DNA from 2 places in the Erwinia sp. HDF1-3R genome. Region 1 is predicted to be linked to the other one. Evidence: predicted binding sites of a transcription regulator. Region 1 holds the regulator's gene; the other holds the start of a gene.

Region 1 (8,067 bases):
TATCTACCAGCAAAAGCTGATTGTCGACCGGGAGAGAAAGGCATGCTTTCAGGCCTTTCTGAATAATAACTACGTGGGCCTGCTGCTGTTTGCCGGCATCGTTCTCAGCACTGCGCCGCTGGCTGGCGGCTAACAGAAGGGGCCGGAGAGAGCGTAGACGGCTAACAAAAAGGGTTGGGAGAGGGCGGGCAGAGCATTTTAGGGAACCCGTCCTGATTAAAAACCACACAGTTTCTTTTATAAGAAAAGGTGTGAAGCCATGAAATCACTTTCGGCTGGCGCAAATCCTGCGCCACCCCTACAACCTCTGTCGCCTGGCGCAAACTCTGCGCCAGCCCAACAACCTGCGCAGCTGGCTCCCACGGAGCGCGACCGTATTACCGCCCGCTTATGCACCGGCGAGGCGCATCAGGGTGGTCGCCCGATCGCCCGCCGTCAGAGCCTGGACAATGGCTCTCCCCCTTTGCACCTCCAGCAGCAGATTGCCGATGTTGAGAAGCAGATAAACGCGGCGCGTGCGAAAGACGACCTGGACGGCGTTCCGGGTGCGCTCAGTCTGGATTTATATAAGCATCTGGTGACGCAGCACCGCTATGAAAAAGCCGCCACGGCCGATCTGCTCGGGTCGCAACCCTGGAAACGTATGCGCTGTGCGCAGTTGCAGAGCACGCCAGGTGGCGAGGTGGCTGCCGCCCAGTATGGTCTGGGGTTTGCTCACGACGATAACGGTGGCAAAGCGCCTTTTAGTAAGCTGGACTTAGCACATGATATGAACGGGTACTATCAGCGTATGGCTCCCTCCGGGGATACGACCCTCCTCTGTGAGCATCTTTATAAGCGGCGATATCCCCAGGCTAAGCAGCAGGATCAGCACTTCGTTAACAGCGAGTTTATGGCGGATAAAATTCTTAAAGAGTTTCACGCGCGGGGACACAATCATGGTCCGATAAAAGCGGAACAGGTTGCGCCCGGTATTGTTGCGATCGGCTGTACCAGCAATAAGGACTGGCAGGCGATAGATATTTTAATCGATAAATTTGGTGCACGTCCGTCAGCGTACCAGGTCGCACGCCATGCCGCTGTGCCACAGGGTAAACCCAGTCCACAGATCAGCGATCCCCGGGTGCAAAATCTTCAGATGATCAGGGCGCTGGGCTCACCCGATCCACAAGGTACCCTCGCGCAGCTCCGCCAGGTTCCCGATATCCTTAGCACGGCGACATTAGCGCACGCCGATGCCGATATGATTCTTACATTGCTGCATACGCTGACGGTTCCGCACCTGGCACAGAGGCATCAGCACAACCCGCTGGTGGCGCAGGGATTACAGGGGATACGGCATATCGCTGATTCCATGCCCGCGCTGGCAACGGACAGTACCCGTTTTGGTAATGCGCATCGCGCACTGATGGAAGAGCTGCAGGTTGTTTTAAGCGCGGTACGTCCTTATGCTCCGGGGGCGTTCAAATCCTTTGCATCACACCGCATCCGCGAATCGCTCTCACAGCAGCAGGCAGCAAAATTAGCGCCGCCTGAAGCCTTTTTACTCTCTTCCGGCATGCAGGCGCTCACGGAAGGCATCGACACCGCAACGATGGCGACAGGTGGCCGTCTGGCACCCCTGATGAATGGCAGCAAAAGTTCTCAGTTTTACTATGAAGCTCAGGAGTATGCCGACAGCTTCGATACGCCTCCCGATTCAGATCCCCACGATGCCGCATTTTATACTTCCCTGAGCGACAGCTTTGTTCCTCACAGTAGCCAGCCCGAGCACAGCTGGGCACTGAATGACATTATTGAGGGTATCGGGCAGCAGATTGAGGCGCGTAAAAACAAAAATGCGCCGCTGAACGTTGTCATCGACACCACGATTGAAAAAGGGGGTGAGATGAAAGCGCTAATGGACAAGTTTGCTCCCGCGCTAGCCGACAACCAGCTTCGTTTGCTGCTTTGTAAGAGCCATCAAAAGTTTGCCAATCTGGGGGCATCAAAAGTGCTGGGAGGAAGCATAATCCTGGTTGGCGCGAAGACCCCGGAAAATGAAAGCGCGCAGGCGGATTTCAGACGCTACGAAGCGAGCCAGAACTGGTTTGGCAATGATGAAAGCCAGCTGCTGACGCATCTCACCGGCGCAGCCATAAAATCTGAACCCGAGATGTTAAAAACCGCCATTGATAATGCCAATTTTGTCGTTAAGCACTGCTTTAACGGAGAAAACGGTCATACCCGCTTCGCCGGACACCGCCCCGATAAACCCTTCGCGATGTTTGATAGTTTTACTCACCAGCCCGATGAGCGTTTACCTAAACTCCTGATACGCGGTGATAGCGACGAAACGCTGACCCTTAATTCGGTTGACATGGTTGATGGTAATCTAATCCGCGCCAGGGGCTCTTTTGGTTTTACCGAAAGCAATATGGGGGGAATTGGCACTCTGCCTGGCTATGACGGCAAGATGATGCGTTTATCCTTTGGTCAGGAGAACAAGCCCGAGCTGATCGAGCGGTTCTGGATGCTGAGCAGAGAGATGCAGCTCGACAGGCCCCCCTTCACCGCGCAGGCCGCGCGGGATCTGGCCAATAAGCTGGTGAATGATGCTCTGACGCCGGAGCAGCAGCAGAAGCTTTTACATAAGCCTCTGAGCGAGAGGCTACGCCAGGTGGGGAAAAACGAAGCCACGCCGTTAAGCGACAGCCAGCGAAATACCGCCGGGGTGAGTGAGCTGCGGGCAAACGCCGCCGTTTCTCATGGGTATACGCTCAATAAAGTCGCGTCGATTGTCGGGTACCTTAACTTCCTGCTAAGCAGCCGGGACGTGATGACAGAGATGGCCGACTCGGACGATCGTCAGGCGCTGCACGATTTGATCCTTGGGCTGACGGAATCAGGTATGCCCGGCGTGTCCCGTACGGGGCAGGAACAGGCGGTGATGCTGCAGTGTCAGCTAAGCCTGGAGGATATGTGGAATAGCGAGCCGGAGATGCGGCGCTTTGGCGCTAACAATCTGGTTACTACCCTCGAGAAAAGTCATCTCAGCCGTAGCGTGGGGATCGTTGATGAGTCGCTCCCGAATCAGGCCTGGCAGGAGTTGTCGCAGGCGCACAAAGACAGGCTGATGAATGCCATCTTTAGCAGGCTGGATGTTAACAGCCAGCTGGAGTTTCTGCACAGCAACAAAGAGCGGGTAGCGTGCAGCCAGTTTACCGAGGCGTGCGCGATGGAGCTGGCCGGCAGGCTGCGAAATACGCCCCCTCAGGAAACGGCCCGGCACTGGCAGGGTACCATCGCGCAGGCGATGATAGCTCACGGGATTATTGAGCCAGAACCAGAGCCTGCTCAGGGCGATGATCCCTCATCGCCCTGATTATCAGTTATGCGACAGGTTACTCGTGTACCGCCGCGCTCTCGATGGTCATTCTCACTTCCTGCGTAATCAGCTCGGCCAGCAGATGATAGACCCGCTGCGTCTGCTCTACATGGGCATCGCCGGTATCGCTGATATAGCCTTGATCACGTAACGTCAGCACCAGCGTGGAGAAGACCGCCTTATCAAAAAACTCCGGCGCGTTAATGCCGTGCAGTACAGACAGGCGCTGAGCCATGGTCCGGCTCTCTTTCTCCAGCGTACCCCGGTTGATTGACGGGTTGGCGCTGAGGATGGAGAAGGTGATGGCGTAGCGCTGTAGCGTTTCGCGAACGCCCGCCGCCAGCAGCTGCAGGGTGCGGAAGCGGGCCGGGCTGAGGCGCAGACTCTCTTCATCAGCGGTGAGCAGGCCCTGGCGGGCCATTTCGCTGACCAGTCCATTAAGCACCGTCGGCAGATCTTCCTTATTCCAGTGCAGGAACAGCTCGCTTTTAAGCATCGGATAGATAACGCTTATCTGGCGCAGCAGTTCGGCTCGGGTAAGCTCGCGATGCTGCATGACCAGGACGGCGATAAGCGACGGCATGACCAGCATATGGTGAATATTGTTGCGGTAATAGGTCATCAGCACCGCCTGCTCGCGCGGCAGAATGATGATCTCGCCAATATTATCCTGCTCGATTTCAAACTTGTTCATGCCCAGCGCATGATCAAGCAGCGCTTCCGGGGTCATATCCGGCACCGTGGCATCGGGTGAGTAGGGCACGTTGCGCAGTAGCTGTACGTAGCACTCGAGCTGTGCAATCAGCTGTTCACGCGTCATCGAGCGCTGGCGCGAGGCCAGCAGGGCGGTGACGCAGAGGTTCATGGCGTTAGCCGCTCCGGCGTTGTTTATACGCATCATCACCTGCGAGGCGATGTCGTTAACCGCGGGAGTGAGCCAGGCGGGACGCTGCGCTTCGATAGGATCGATGGCGTCGCGCCATTCCGGGACGCGCTGATTCAGATAAGTGACCAGCGGCAGCGGCTCGCCAAAGTTGACGTAACCCTGGCCCAGGTTGCGCAGCTTGCGTAACCCGCGCACCATCTGTAAAAAGCCCTCTTTCTCTTTGGTCGCGCCACGCAGTTCCTTCGCATAGGTGCCCACCTCCATAACGTGTTCATAGCCGATATAGATCGGCACCAGCGTTATTGGACGGTTGCCGCCGCGCAGCATGGCCTGAATGGTCATCGACAGCGTGCCGGTTTTCGGATCAAGAAGGCGACCAGTACGCGAACGTCCGCCCTCAACGAAATACTCGACCGAGTAGCCGCGGGTGAACAGCTCGCCCAGATACTCGCGGAATACCGTGGAGTAGAGTTTGTTGCCCTTAAAGGTACGGCGGATAAAGAACGCGCCCAGGCGGCGGAATATCGGCCCGGCAGGCCAGAAGTTCAGATTGATCCCGGCAGCAATGTGCGGCGGTACCAGCCCCTGATGATAGAGCACGTAGGAGAGCAGCAGATAGTCCATATGGCTGCGATGGCAGGGAACATAGACTATCTCGTGTCCATCCTGTGCCAGCTGGCGTACGCGCTCGCCGCCGTTAACGTTAATACCCTGATAAAGCTTGCTCCACGTCCAGCCCATAATGCGGTCGGTCAGGCGTATCGCTTCATAAGAGAAGTCGGCGGCAATCTCCTCCATCAGCTCAACGGCATTCTGCTGAGCCTTTTCAAAGGGGATTTTTTTGCTGCGCGCTTCGTCCTCTACTGCTTTAGCAATCGCCCTGGACTGCAGAAGCCTGTTGAACAGGTCCTGGCGAACGGGCAGGCGCGGCCCAACGGCGGCCAGGCGCTGGCGGGCGAAATGCATGCGCGCCACGCGAGCCAGCTTCTGAGCAATGGTTTTATCGGTGCCGTGCTCCGTTGCCATGCGCCGCAGAGAGAGCATCGGCGAAAAGCGCACGAAGCTGTCACGGCCCAGCCACAGTACGGCGAAGAACTTTTGAATGCCGTTAAGCACGCGAAGATGGGGCTGACTCTCGCCCTGAACCTCACGGCCAGGGGCGCGGCCAAACATCACCGATACCGGGACCATCTGCACGTCCAGCAGCGGGTTGCTGCGGTGCAGATCCAGATATTCGTGAAACAGCTTCACCGATTCAATATTCGGCACAAAATAGGGGAATACGCGCGGACCGTCATGAATAAAGACATGGCGGGGCAGCACTGTCCCATCGATTTCCAGCGGATCTAAGGGATCGGGGAGATCCTGTTTGCGACACTGTTCACGTAGCGCGAGCAGATCGGCCTTTGAATCGTAAGGCAGCACATACATAATAGGGCGCGACGTATCAAGCCCCAGTTCAGCGACCGGCTCGGCGGGGATCGCCTTACTCTTTAGTAAGAATTTAACCGGTAAATTCAATAGGTTATAATATAAATTACGCCAACCTGACATAGACAACATGAAGCCTCTTGTTAGCAAAGCGCGGCAAGCATACCAGAAAGCGCCAGTGAGATCTGTGGTGTTGCAAAATGTGCGCCACTCAGACATTGACGTTAAACAGTTCAAAGGGTTCCCTCATTATGACAAATAACGTCACCGGATTGACCAGAATTATCAAGGCCGCAGGTTATTCGTGGCAGGGACTGCGTGCGGCATGGCAGAACGAGGCGGCTTTTCGTCAGGAAGCCATTGTGGCGCTTGTCGCCATCGTGCTGGCCTGCTGGCTGGACGTGACGCCGATAACCCGGGTGCTGCTGATCGGTTCGGTGGTGCTGGTAGTCGTGGTTGAACTGCTTAACAGCGCCATAGAAGCGATAGTGGACCGCATCGGCAGTGAGCGGCACCCGCTGGCAGGCCGCGCAAAGGATATGGGTTCAGCGGCAGTGCTGCTGACTATTCTTATGGCGATGACCACCTGGCTGATGTTGTTAGTGCCACATATGCGATAGACGTTCCAGAATCAGACAAACTGCTGTTTTTTGTCCATCTTTAGGTTTTCAACGCGCAAATACCTGTATATACTCACAGTCGACTGTATAAACAACCAGGGGGCGGGATGAAAGCACTAACGGTAAGACAGCAACAGGTTTATGACCTGATACGCGCCCATATTAACCAGACCGGCATGCCGCCAACGCGGGCAGAAATTGCCGCTCAGCTTGGCTTCCGCTCGCCAAATGCGGCGGAAGAACATCTCAAGGCACTGGCACGTAAAGGCGTAATTGAGATTGTGTCCGGTGCCTCGCGCGGCATTCGACTGATGATGGAAGACGAAGAAGGCCTGCCGCTGATTGGCCGCGTCGCCGCCGGTGAGCCGCTGCTGGCCCAGGAACATATCGAAGGCCACTACAAGGTTGACCCAGGTTTGTTTAAACCCAGCGCCGACTTCCTGCTGCGCGTGAGCGGCATGTCGATGAAAGATATTGGCATTATGGATGGCGATCTTCTGGCGGTTCACAAAACCCAGGAAGTGCGTAACGGCCAGGTTGTGGTTGCACGTATTGATGATGAAGTTACCGTCAAACGGCTGAAAAAGCAGGGCAATACGGTCCATCTTCTGCCTGAAAACAGCGATTTCGAGCCGATCGTCGTCGATCTTCGCCAGCAGACCCTGTCGATTGAAGGTCTTGCCGTGGGTGTGATCCGTAACGGTAACTGGGTTTGATAACCGTTTTATCCGTTCTAACTGACTGTTAACTGACGCGCCGCCTCGCCAGCGCGTCAGTTTATCGTTGGCTACCACTCAGCAGACGATGTGTATGACAGTGACTTGCGCAGACACCCGTCGCGCAGTGGATACCGATGCGATTTTTAAACGCTGCTGACAAAAGCCTCTGGCGGCTTGCGCTGCCGATGATCCTCTCAAATATTACCGTGCCGCTGCTGGGGCTGGTCGATACCGCTGTCATTGGCCACCTCGATAAGCCTGTCTATCTTGCGGGCGTCGCGATCGGCACCACCATCACCAGCTTCCTGTTTATGCTGCTGCTTTTTCTGCGTATGAGCACCACCGGACTGACCGCTCAGGCTTTCGGTGCCGGCGACAACGCCGAGCTTGCACGCGCGCTTATGCAGCCTCTCTGCATTGCGCTGGCGGCCGGACTGGCTTTTATCGCGTTGCAATCCCCTCTTACGCATCTGGCGCTGACGCTGGTCGGCGGCGATCCTGACGTGCAGTACCAGGCATCACTGTTTATGCATATCCGCTGGCTCAGCGCGCCTGCCACGCTGGCGAACCTCGTGCTGCTGGGGTGGCTGCTTGGCGTTCAGTATGCCCGCGCGCCCGTCATCCTGCTGGTTGTGGGCAATCTGGTGAATATTTTGCTCGATCTCTGGCTGGTGATCGGGCTGAAGTGGGGTGTCCAGGGGGCGGCTACGGCTACGGTTATCGCGGAATACTGTTCGCTGGCCGTCGGGTTGCTGCTCGTCTGGCGCGTAATGAAGATGCGTGGCATTCCGACGGCGCTGCTAAAAAGCGCATGGCGGGGCGGGCCTGGACGTTTGTTCAGGCTTAGCCGGGATATCATGCTGCGTTCTCTGCTGCTTCAACTCTGCTTCCTTTCGTTAACAGTACTGGGCGCACGGCTGGGGGGCGACATCGTCGCGGTCAATGCCGTACTGCTGATGTTCCTGACCTTTACGGCTTACGCGCTGGATGGGTTTGCTTATGCCGTTGAAGCCTGCTCGGGCGAGGCCTTTGGCGCGCGCGACA
Region 2 (8,067 bases), 1.3 Mb from region 1:
AAAAATGTTTATTTTTCTATTGATGAAAATAAAAAAAACACAATACATTATGAAATGGATAAATCAAATTGGATGAATGAAACGTGGAAAAATGGCGGTATCATTTTCTTTCCGCTAGGTTTTTTTGATGAACCCTCTTGCGAAGTTGTTGCAATGGGTAATAAAAAAGACATCATGTATCTCACTGATTAATAAAAATTAAACTATTCTAATCACCATAATCCCGGCCATAGAGCCGGGATCGTTTTACCTGCCGATCACACTTCAGCTGATAGGGGAGATAGGAAGCCAGGTTGGGGATATCGCGCGGACGCAGGGTGAGATAGAGGGGCCGAAAGCGAAGAAAGATCCGGCTGCCCTTCAGGCCGCCAGAGAACAACTCGTCGGTCAGGGTAACCTGAATCCTACCGATAAACAGATAGCCGATCAGGCTTACAACACGGCGATGGCTCCTTACGGCACCGGCAGTGCCATCCAGCAGGCTATCCAGGCGGCCACCGCTGCTGTGCAGGGACTGATGGGTGGAAATATTGGGCAGGCCATCAGTGGTGCGGCATCGCCTTATCTGGCAGAGCAGATCCACAAACTGACCGAAGGGAATCCTGAAGCGCAGGCGATAGCCCACGCGGTGGTGGGTGCTCTAACATCATATGCGGCCGGTAACAGCGCCCTGGCAGGCGCAGCCGGAATCGCCTACTCTGTAAGACCCTCCCTTTACTTTGCTTCCCCGGGCCCGTCACATGCTCTATTTGAAGATATTTATTATTGGTTTTATCTGCCTGCTGCTGCTGTCGTTTGCGCAAAGTTATCTCAGTGCGAGCCACAGCGGCGTGGCGCTGAGCGGACAGAGCTGGTCTGGCGCCCGTCGTGATTCTGCCGGAATTGCCCCGGACGCAGCCGCATTTCGCAACAGTGCGATAGTGCAGGTTTACACCGCGCCGACCTTTGGCTGGCGTGGCCTGGTGGCAGTTCATCCCTGGATTATCTTCAAAAAAGCAGGGGAAACGGTATACAGCCGTTACGAGGTGGTCAGCTGGGGCAGCAGCAACGTGGTGCGGCGTAACTACGCGCTTCCCGACGGCTACTGGTTTGGCGCTACCCCTCGTCTGCTGGTAGACCATCGCGGCAGTGCGGCCGAGGCGATGATCCCGCATATTGAGGCCGCCATCAAAAGCTATCCCTGGCCTCATACCTATCGCGTCTGGCCCGGCCCAAACAGCAACACATTTCTGGCGCATATTGGCAGGAAAGTGCCTGCGCTGAGGCTGGATCTGCCCGCGAATGCCATCGGGAAGGATTACCGCCCGCTGCATAATCTGGTTGGCCTGCCGCCGTCGGGCAGAGGCGTGCAGATCTCTCTGCTGGGGGTTTTAGGCCTGACGCTGGGCGCTGAAGAGGGAATTGAGTTCAATATTTCCGGCCTCAATTTTGGTATCGACGTTAAGTCGCCTGCGCTGCGTTTGCCCTTTATTGGCCGGATGGGGGCGAGTAAAGTCATTACCGACGCGCCTGCGGGAGGGTGAGGAGTGCTTCCGGGACCTTACTGAGCGCTTCTGGCAAGGTAGCGTCAGTCAAAGTCGAAATGACATCGGGGATCGGGCGAATGATTGCAGAGGAGAGCTGACGCCGACCGAATACTGTGTAAAAATACAGGCCATTCTGAACAAATGTGGTTGTCATGGCGCTAACAGTCGCGTTAAAAGCGCAAATTGCGGAGTGGTACAAGGCCCTCCAGCAGCAAATACCTGATTTCATCTCCCGCGCTCCTCAGCGGCAGATGATCGCTGAAGTGGCGAAAACGCTGGCGGGTGACGATGGGCGTCATCTGGCCATTGAAGCGCCAACTGGCGTCGGCAAAACGCTCTCCTACCTGATCCCCGGCATTGCCGTCAGCCGGGCTGAGGAAAAGCCGCTGGTGGTCAGTACTGCCAACGTCGCCCTTCAGGATCAGATATTCAGCAAGGATCTGCCATTGCTGAAAAAAATCATCCCCGACCTGCGTTTCACCGCGGCCTTTGGCCGTCGACGCTATGTCTGCCCGCGCAATCTTTCTGCCCTGGCCACCGACGAAGAGAAGCAGGGCGATCTGCTGCTGTTTCTTGATGATGATATGACCGCCAGTAAGGAGGAGCGGGCGTTTTGCACCGGGCTGGAACAGAAGCGTAACCGCCATCAGTGGGATGGTCTGCGCGACCACTGTGATGACACCATCGAAGAGTCGCTGTGGCAGCGTTTGAGCACCGACAAGGCCAACTGTCTTGGCAGTAACTGCCACTGGTATCGCGAGTGCCCCTTTTACGTTGCCCGCCGCGAAATTGAGCAGGCAGATGTCGTCGTCGCTAATCACGCGCTGGTGATGGCGGCGCTGGAAACGGAATCGGTGCTCCCGCCGCCCAAAAATCTGCTGCTGGTGCTGGATGAAGGACACCATCTGCCGGACGTCGCCCGCGATGCGCTGGAAATGAGCGGTGATATCACGCCCGGCTGGACCACGCTCCAGCTCGATCTTTTTTGCCGTCTGGTTGAGCAGTGCATGGCGCAGTTCCGTCCGAAAAGGCCGCCCGCACTAAGCAATCCGGAGCGGCTTAAAGCCCACTGTGAAGAAGTGCGTGAACAGCTCCAGCAGCTGTCACATTTGCTGGCGCAGTTTCTGCCGCCGGGTAATCAGGAGGGGGAGTACCGCTTTGAAATGGGTCTGCTGCCCGAGGAGATCCTCACCCTGTGCGCGCGGCTGTTTAAGCTTAGCGACGGCCTGCGCGGGCTGGCAGAGGCGCTGCTGAACGATTTAAGCGAAAAGTCCGGGCAGTATGATGTCGTTCGTCTGCACCGAACGCTGATCCAGATGAATAAGGCGCTGGGCTGGTTCGAGGCCAGCAGCAAGCTGTGGCGGCTGGCAGCAATGGAGCGGGCGTCGGGTGCGCCGGTGTCGAAGTGGGTGACGCGCGACCTCCGCGAGGGCAGCGCCCACCTGACCTTTCACTGTGCCGGGATCCGCGTTAGCGAGCAGCTGGAAAAGCTGCTGTGGCGTAAAATTCCTCATGTGGTGCTGACCTCGGCCACGCTGCGCTCGCTGAACAGCTTTCAGCGGCTACAGGAGATGTCCGGTCTGAGTGAAAAGGTGAGCGATCGCTTTGTCGCGCTGGACTCTCCCTTCAACCATATTGAGCAGGGCAGGCTGGTGATACCACAAATGCGCTACGAGCCGATGCTGGCTACCGAGGTCGAGCATCTGGCGGAGATGGCGCACTTCTTCCGCCAGCAAATTAAAGAGGCAAAGCACAAAGGACTGCTGGTGCTGTTTGCCAGCGGGCGGGCGATGCAGCAGTTTCTGGCTTATCTGCCCGAGCTGCGGTTAATGATGCTGGTGCAGGGGGACAGACCGCGACCGGCGCTGGTGGCGCTGCACCGTAAGCGGGTTGAGCAGGGTGAAACCAGCGTGCTGGTTGGGCTACAGTCCTTTGCCGAAGGGCTGGATCTGAAGGGCGACCTGCTTTCTCAGGTGCATATTCATAAAATTGCTTTCCCACCGGTGGACAGTCCGGTTATTTTGACCGAGGGAGAGTGGTTGAAAAGCCTGCGCCGCTATCCGTTTGAAGTGCAGAGCCTGCCCAGCGCCTCGTTTAACCTGATTCAGCAGGTCGGCAGGCTGATCCGCAGCCATACCTGCTACGGTGAAATCGTAATCTACGATCGGCGTCTGCTGACGAAAAGCTACGGCGCCCGCCTGCTGGGCGCACTCCCGGTGTTCCCGATTGAACAACCGGCGATGCCCGAGGGTAAGCTGCCCACGGTCAGCCCGATGCTGAGCGGCAGGAAATCGACCACGCGCCGTAAACGTTAATGAATCAACAGAGCAACCGCATGGACTACAAACAGATTATTAAAGAGATTGGGCGAGGGAAAAATCACGCCCGCGATATTGATTTTGCTACCGCGCGCGATCTTTATCGACACATTCTGGCGGACGAGGTGCCCGAGCTGGAGCTGGGCGGCATGCTTATCGCACTGCGCATTAAGGGTGAGGGCGAAGAAGAGATGCCGGGATTTTATGCGGCGATGCAGGAGCGGGTAACGCGTCTCACCCCCCCGAGCGGCCGGCCCATGCCCGTGGTGATCCCCAGCTACAACGGCGCGCGCAGGCAGGGGAATCTGACGCCGCTGCTGGCGCTGCTGCTTTCGGCGCTGGGGTTTCCGGTGCTGGTGCATGGGGTGAGCGACGACCCTACCCGAGTGACCAGCGAAGCGGTTTTCCGGGCGCTGGGCATTGATGCGGTAACGGATGCGACCCAGGCGCAGGATAAACTTAATCGGGGGGAACTGGTGTTTATCTCCGTCGGCACGCTCTGCCCGCCGCTGGAAAAACAGCTCTCTCTGCGCTGGCGGATGGGCGTACGTAACAGTGCGCATACCCTGGCGAAGCTGCTCACGCCCTTTGCCGAAGACGCGGCCCTGCGCCTCTCCAGCGTTTCTCACCCGGAGTATATTCCCCGGGTGGCGAAGTTTTTCCACGCCACCGGCGGCAGGGCGCTGCTGCTTAACGGTACGGAAGGTGAGGTGTATGCTAATCCGCAGCGCTGCCCGGCTATCAGCCTGATCGCCGGTGCTAAGCCGGTTGTTCTGCTGCCGCGTCAGGAAGAGAGTGGGACTGGCCGCGATGCGCTGCCGGCAGAGAAGGATGCTGCCATCACGGCCGCGTGGATCGCGCGCTGTATGCAGCGTGAAATCGCGATACCGCAGCCGCTGCGTCAGCAGATTGCCTGCTGTTATGTGGCAACCGGGCGAGCGAGAGATGTTGAAAGCGCGCTTGCGCAGATTGAACAGGCCGGATATTAAGCTGAATGCTGACTAGCTTGCCGGCAGGAGCTGTTCAGCCAGCGTACTCCACAGCGCAATGCCTTCGCCGATCATCTCATCGTTGAAGTCGTACTGCGCGTTATGCAGCGGCGGCGAAGGCGTCGCGCCATCTGCACCAATCCAGAAATAGGCACCGGGGCAGGCTTCCAGCATGCAGGCAAAATCCTCTGACGCCATTGAGGGATTGACCTCCCAGTGTACGTTCTCCGCCGGAAGCAGCGACAGCGCACACTGACGCACCTTTAGCGCCTCGGCCGCGTTATTGGTGGTCACCGGATAGTCCGTCAGGTACTCGATCCGCCCCTCGATCCCCAGCGGGACGGTAAAGGTGGTGACGAAGGCATCGATCATCTCCCTCACTTTTGCCCGCACATCGGCCTGAAGACAGCGTAGCGTACCGCGCAGCACCACGGTCTCCGGAATAACGTTGATCGCCTCGCCGCCGTTGATTTGCGTGATGCTGACCACGGCGGACGCGAGGGGAGAGAGACGCCGGGCCGGAATGGTTTGCAGCGCCAGAATTAGCTGGGCAGCCGCGACCACCGGGTCGGCTCCGTTTTCCGGCATGGCGGCATGGCAGCTTTTGCCGTGCAGGGTGATTTCAAACGCGTCCAGCGACGCCATCATCGCGCCGCTGTTTACGGCCATATGGCCCACGGGCAGGCCCGGCCAGTTGTGCATGCCATAGATAGCCGACATTGGAAACAGCTCAAACAGGCCATCGGCCACCATTTTACGCGCGCCGCCAAGATTCTCTTCGGCAGGCTGAAAAACGAAATGCAGGGTGCCGCTAAAGCGCCGCGTCGCGCTGAGATGCTTCGCCGCCGCTACCAGCATCGCGGTATGTCCATCGTGACCACAGGCGTGCATAACGCCCGGCTGCGTCGAGCGCCAGACTGGATTGCCCGATTCGGTGATCGGCAGCGCGTCCATATCGGCCCGAAAGCCAATGGTGGGGCCGGGGCCATTTTCCAGCGTACCGACCACGCCTGTCCCGCCCAGGCCGGTATGCACCTGAAGCCCGGCAGCGCGCAGCTGTTCGGCCACCCAGCCGGAGGTTTTAATCTCCTGGTAGCCCAGTTCAGGCTGCGCATGCAGCTGTCTGCGCCAGCCGATAGCGTCTTCAATGAGCGAAACGGGGATAGCCATATCGTCCTCTCCTTCCGGGTGTTAGTCCTGTCATCTGGCTGATGTAAAGTAGCATAAAATGGCTGCCCGCACCGTGCGCCTACAGCAGCATCCTCTCAATATCCTGCCAGCAATCTGCCCGACGATAGCCGGTCACCTGCAAATTATGCGGGGCAGTATACAAAATGCCTTCACCGCAGAAATTTTCAAAGTTAAAGGCATTATCGTCGATCATGTAATCGGCATTGATAACGCTTTTAAGACCGCAGAACACAATATTCGTGGGCCTGATGGCCGGGAAATGCCGCTTAAGCCAGCTGAACTTGGCGTTAAATGAGGAGGGAACTTCCATTGCCGCCGTGGTAATGAATATCTCATAACGCTTGCTCAGTTCCGCAATCACCCGCTGACTGTCGCCGATGACATCCAGGTCGGCAAAAAAGTCTGGATCGCTGGCCAGCACCATCATCTCATTGAGCATCTCAGGGTTTTTATGGCGCAAATCGAAGAGGTTCAACTCGCTAGCGGTCAGCGACAGAGAAAAATGTGCGTTGACGGTATTGAGCATTTTAAGGTGGAAATCGGCAATAACTTCATCCATATCGATGGCAATTCTTTGCATTGTCACTCTCGTTCACTCCTGTTGTTGAAAGCGGCCAGACATTGTAGTGCCTGACCAGGATACAGCAGTTGCCTCCCGGCTACCACCCGGCGGCGCAGCCGGGCAGGTTAAGCGCCATCCATTTACTGACGGTTAACCCGCAACGCACTATTTTCTGGCGTCCGGGCGCACCAGGTCAAAACGCAAATCGTCACTGATAGCGTAATAGGCGCTCGGGCCGCCCGCGCGGAGGATAGGATGGGCTTTAGCCGTCTGATAAATCCCCTCTTCCAGCAGGTCGTTATCGATATGAATGGCAACCACTTCACCCAACACCATCCACTGCTGGAGCTTCGCGCCGTCTGCGCCCTCCAGCTGAAGCACCTGCGTCAGTTTGCATTCAAAATTCACCGGGCTTTCCGCCACCATACTCACCGCCACCTGCGTACCGGGGATGGCCGTCACGCCAGCCAGGGCGAACTCGTCCTCACCCGGCGGCACGCTGGCGGAGCTTTCATTCATTGCCACCGCCAGCTCGCGGGTAGCCAGGTTCCAGACAAACTCGCCGGTCGCGACAATATTGGCCACGCTGTCCTTCCAGCCCTGACTGGAAAAACCGATAATCGGGGGCTGGTAGTTAAAGCAGTTAAAAAAACTGTAGGGGGCGAGGTTACGGACACCGGCGGCACTTTGCGAGCTGATCCAGCCAATTGGACGCGGGCCAACGATAGCATTCAGCGGGTCGTGCGGCAGGCCGTGGCCAAGCCGGGGTTGATAAGAGTGGCGGGTACGCGACATGGTATCTCCTCAGAAAATGAATGACTCACTATAATAGCCGCTCCCGCAGGGAAAAAAGCCGGGAATGGTTTACGATTTTTACGCCAGCAGGTATCTTACGCGCCTTAAGATAAGAGAGCCGCCCATGAAAAATACCGCCGTAAAAACTCAGCTACACCCACGTAACCGCCATCGCGGACGCTATGACTTCCCCGCGCTGATCGCCAGCCATCCGCCGCTGGCGACCTTTGTGTCGGTCAATCAGTACGGTGATGAGACGGTGGACTTTGCCAATCCGGCGGCGGTGAGAGTGCTCAACCAGGCGCTGCTTCACCATTTTTACCAGATTGAAAGCTGGGCGATCCCGGAAGGATTTCTCTGCCCGCCGATCCCAGGCCGCGCCGACTATCTGCATTATCTGGCGGACCTGCTGGCCGAAGATAACAAAGGCGTTGTGCCACGCGATCTCACCCTGCTGGATATCGGCTGCGGGGCTAACTGCATTTATCCACTGATCGGCCACCGTGAATATGGCTGGCGCTTTACCGGCAGTGAGGTCAACGAAGAGGCGATGCGGGCGGCCAGCGCGATTATCACCGCCAACCCGGGGCTGAACCGCGGGGTTCGTCTGCGTCGGCAGAAAGATCCCCAGGCTATTTTCAGCGGTATCATTCACAAAAATGAACAGTATCACGCGGTGATGTGTA

The links. Region 1 encodes LexA, which represses DNA repair genes until DNA is damaged. Its sites were predicted from a motif close to TNCTGTATGTACATACAGNA; they were not measured.
Region 2: the regulator LexA is predicted to act here: its motif matches at 1,636-1,655, upstream of dinG (ATP-dependent DNA helicase DinG).

The regions. Positions count from the first base shown of each region.
Region 1 covers NZ_CP155071.1:419,691-427,757, forward strand. Annotated here, with positions in the region: gene ubiA (4-hydroxybenzoate octaprenyltransferase) at 1-133, shown strand, start outside; gene AAGR22_RS01860 (hypothetical protein) at 260-3,364, shown strand; gene plsB (glycerol-3-phosphate 1-O-acyltransferase PlsB) at 3,384-5,807, opposite strand; gene AAGR22_RS01870 (diacylglycerol kinase) at 5,936-6,304, shown strand; gene lexA (transcriptional repressor LexA) at 6,412-7,020, shown strand; gene dinF (MATE family efflux transporter DinF) at 7,158-8,067, shown strand, end outside.
Region 2 covers NZ_CP155071.1:1,741,909-1,749,975, forward strand. Annotated here, with positions in the region: gene AAGR22_RS08030 (hypothetical protein) at 1-192, shown strand, start outside; gene AAGR22_RS08035 (hypothetical protein) at 209-625, opposite strand; gene AAGR22_RS08040 (DUF3750 domain-containing protein) at 741-1,523, shown strand; gene dinG (ATP-dependent DNA helicase DinG) at 1,679-3,841, shown strand; gene ybiB (DNA-binding protein YbiB) at 3,862-4,833, shown strand; gene AAGR22_RS08055 (M20 aminoacylase family protein) at 4,846-6,003, opposite strand; gene AAGR22_RS08060 (5'-3'-deoxyribonucleotidase) at 6,083-6,604, opposite strand; gene AAGR22_RS08065 (flavin reductase family protein) at 6,752-7,381, opposite strand; gene rlmF (23S rRNA (adenine(1618)-N(6))-methyltransferase RlmF) at 7,506-8,067, shown strand, end outside.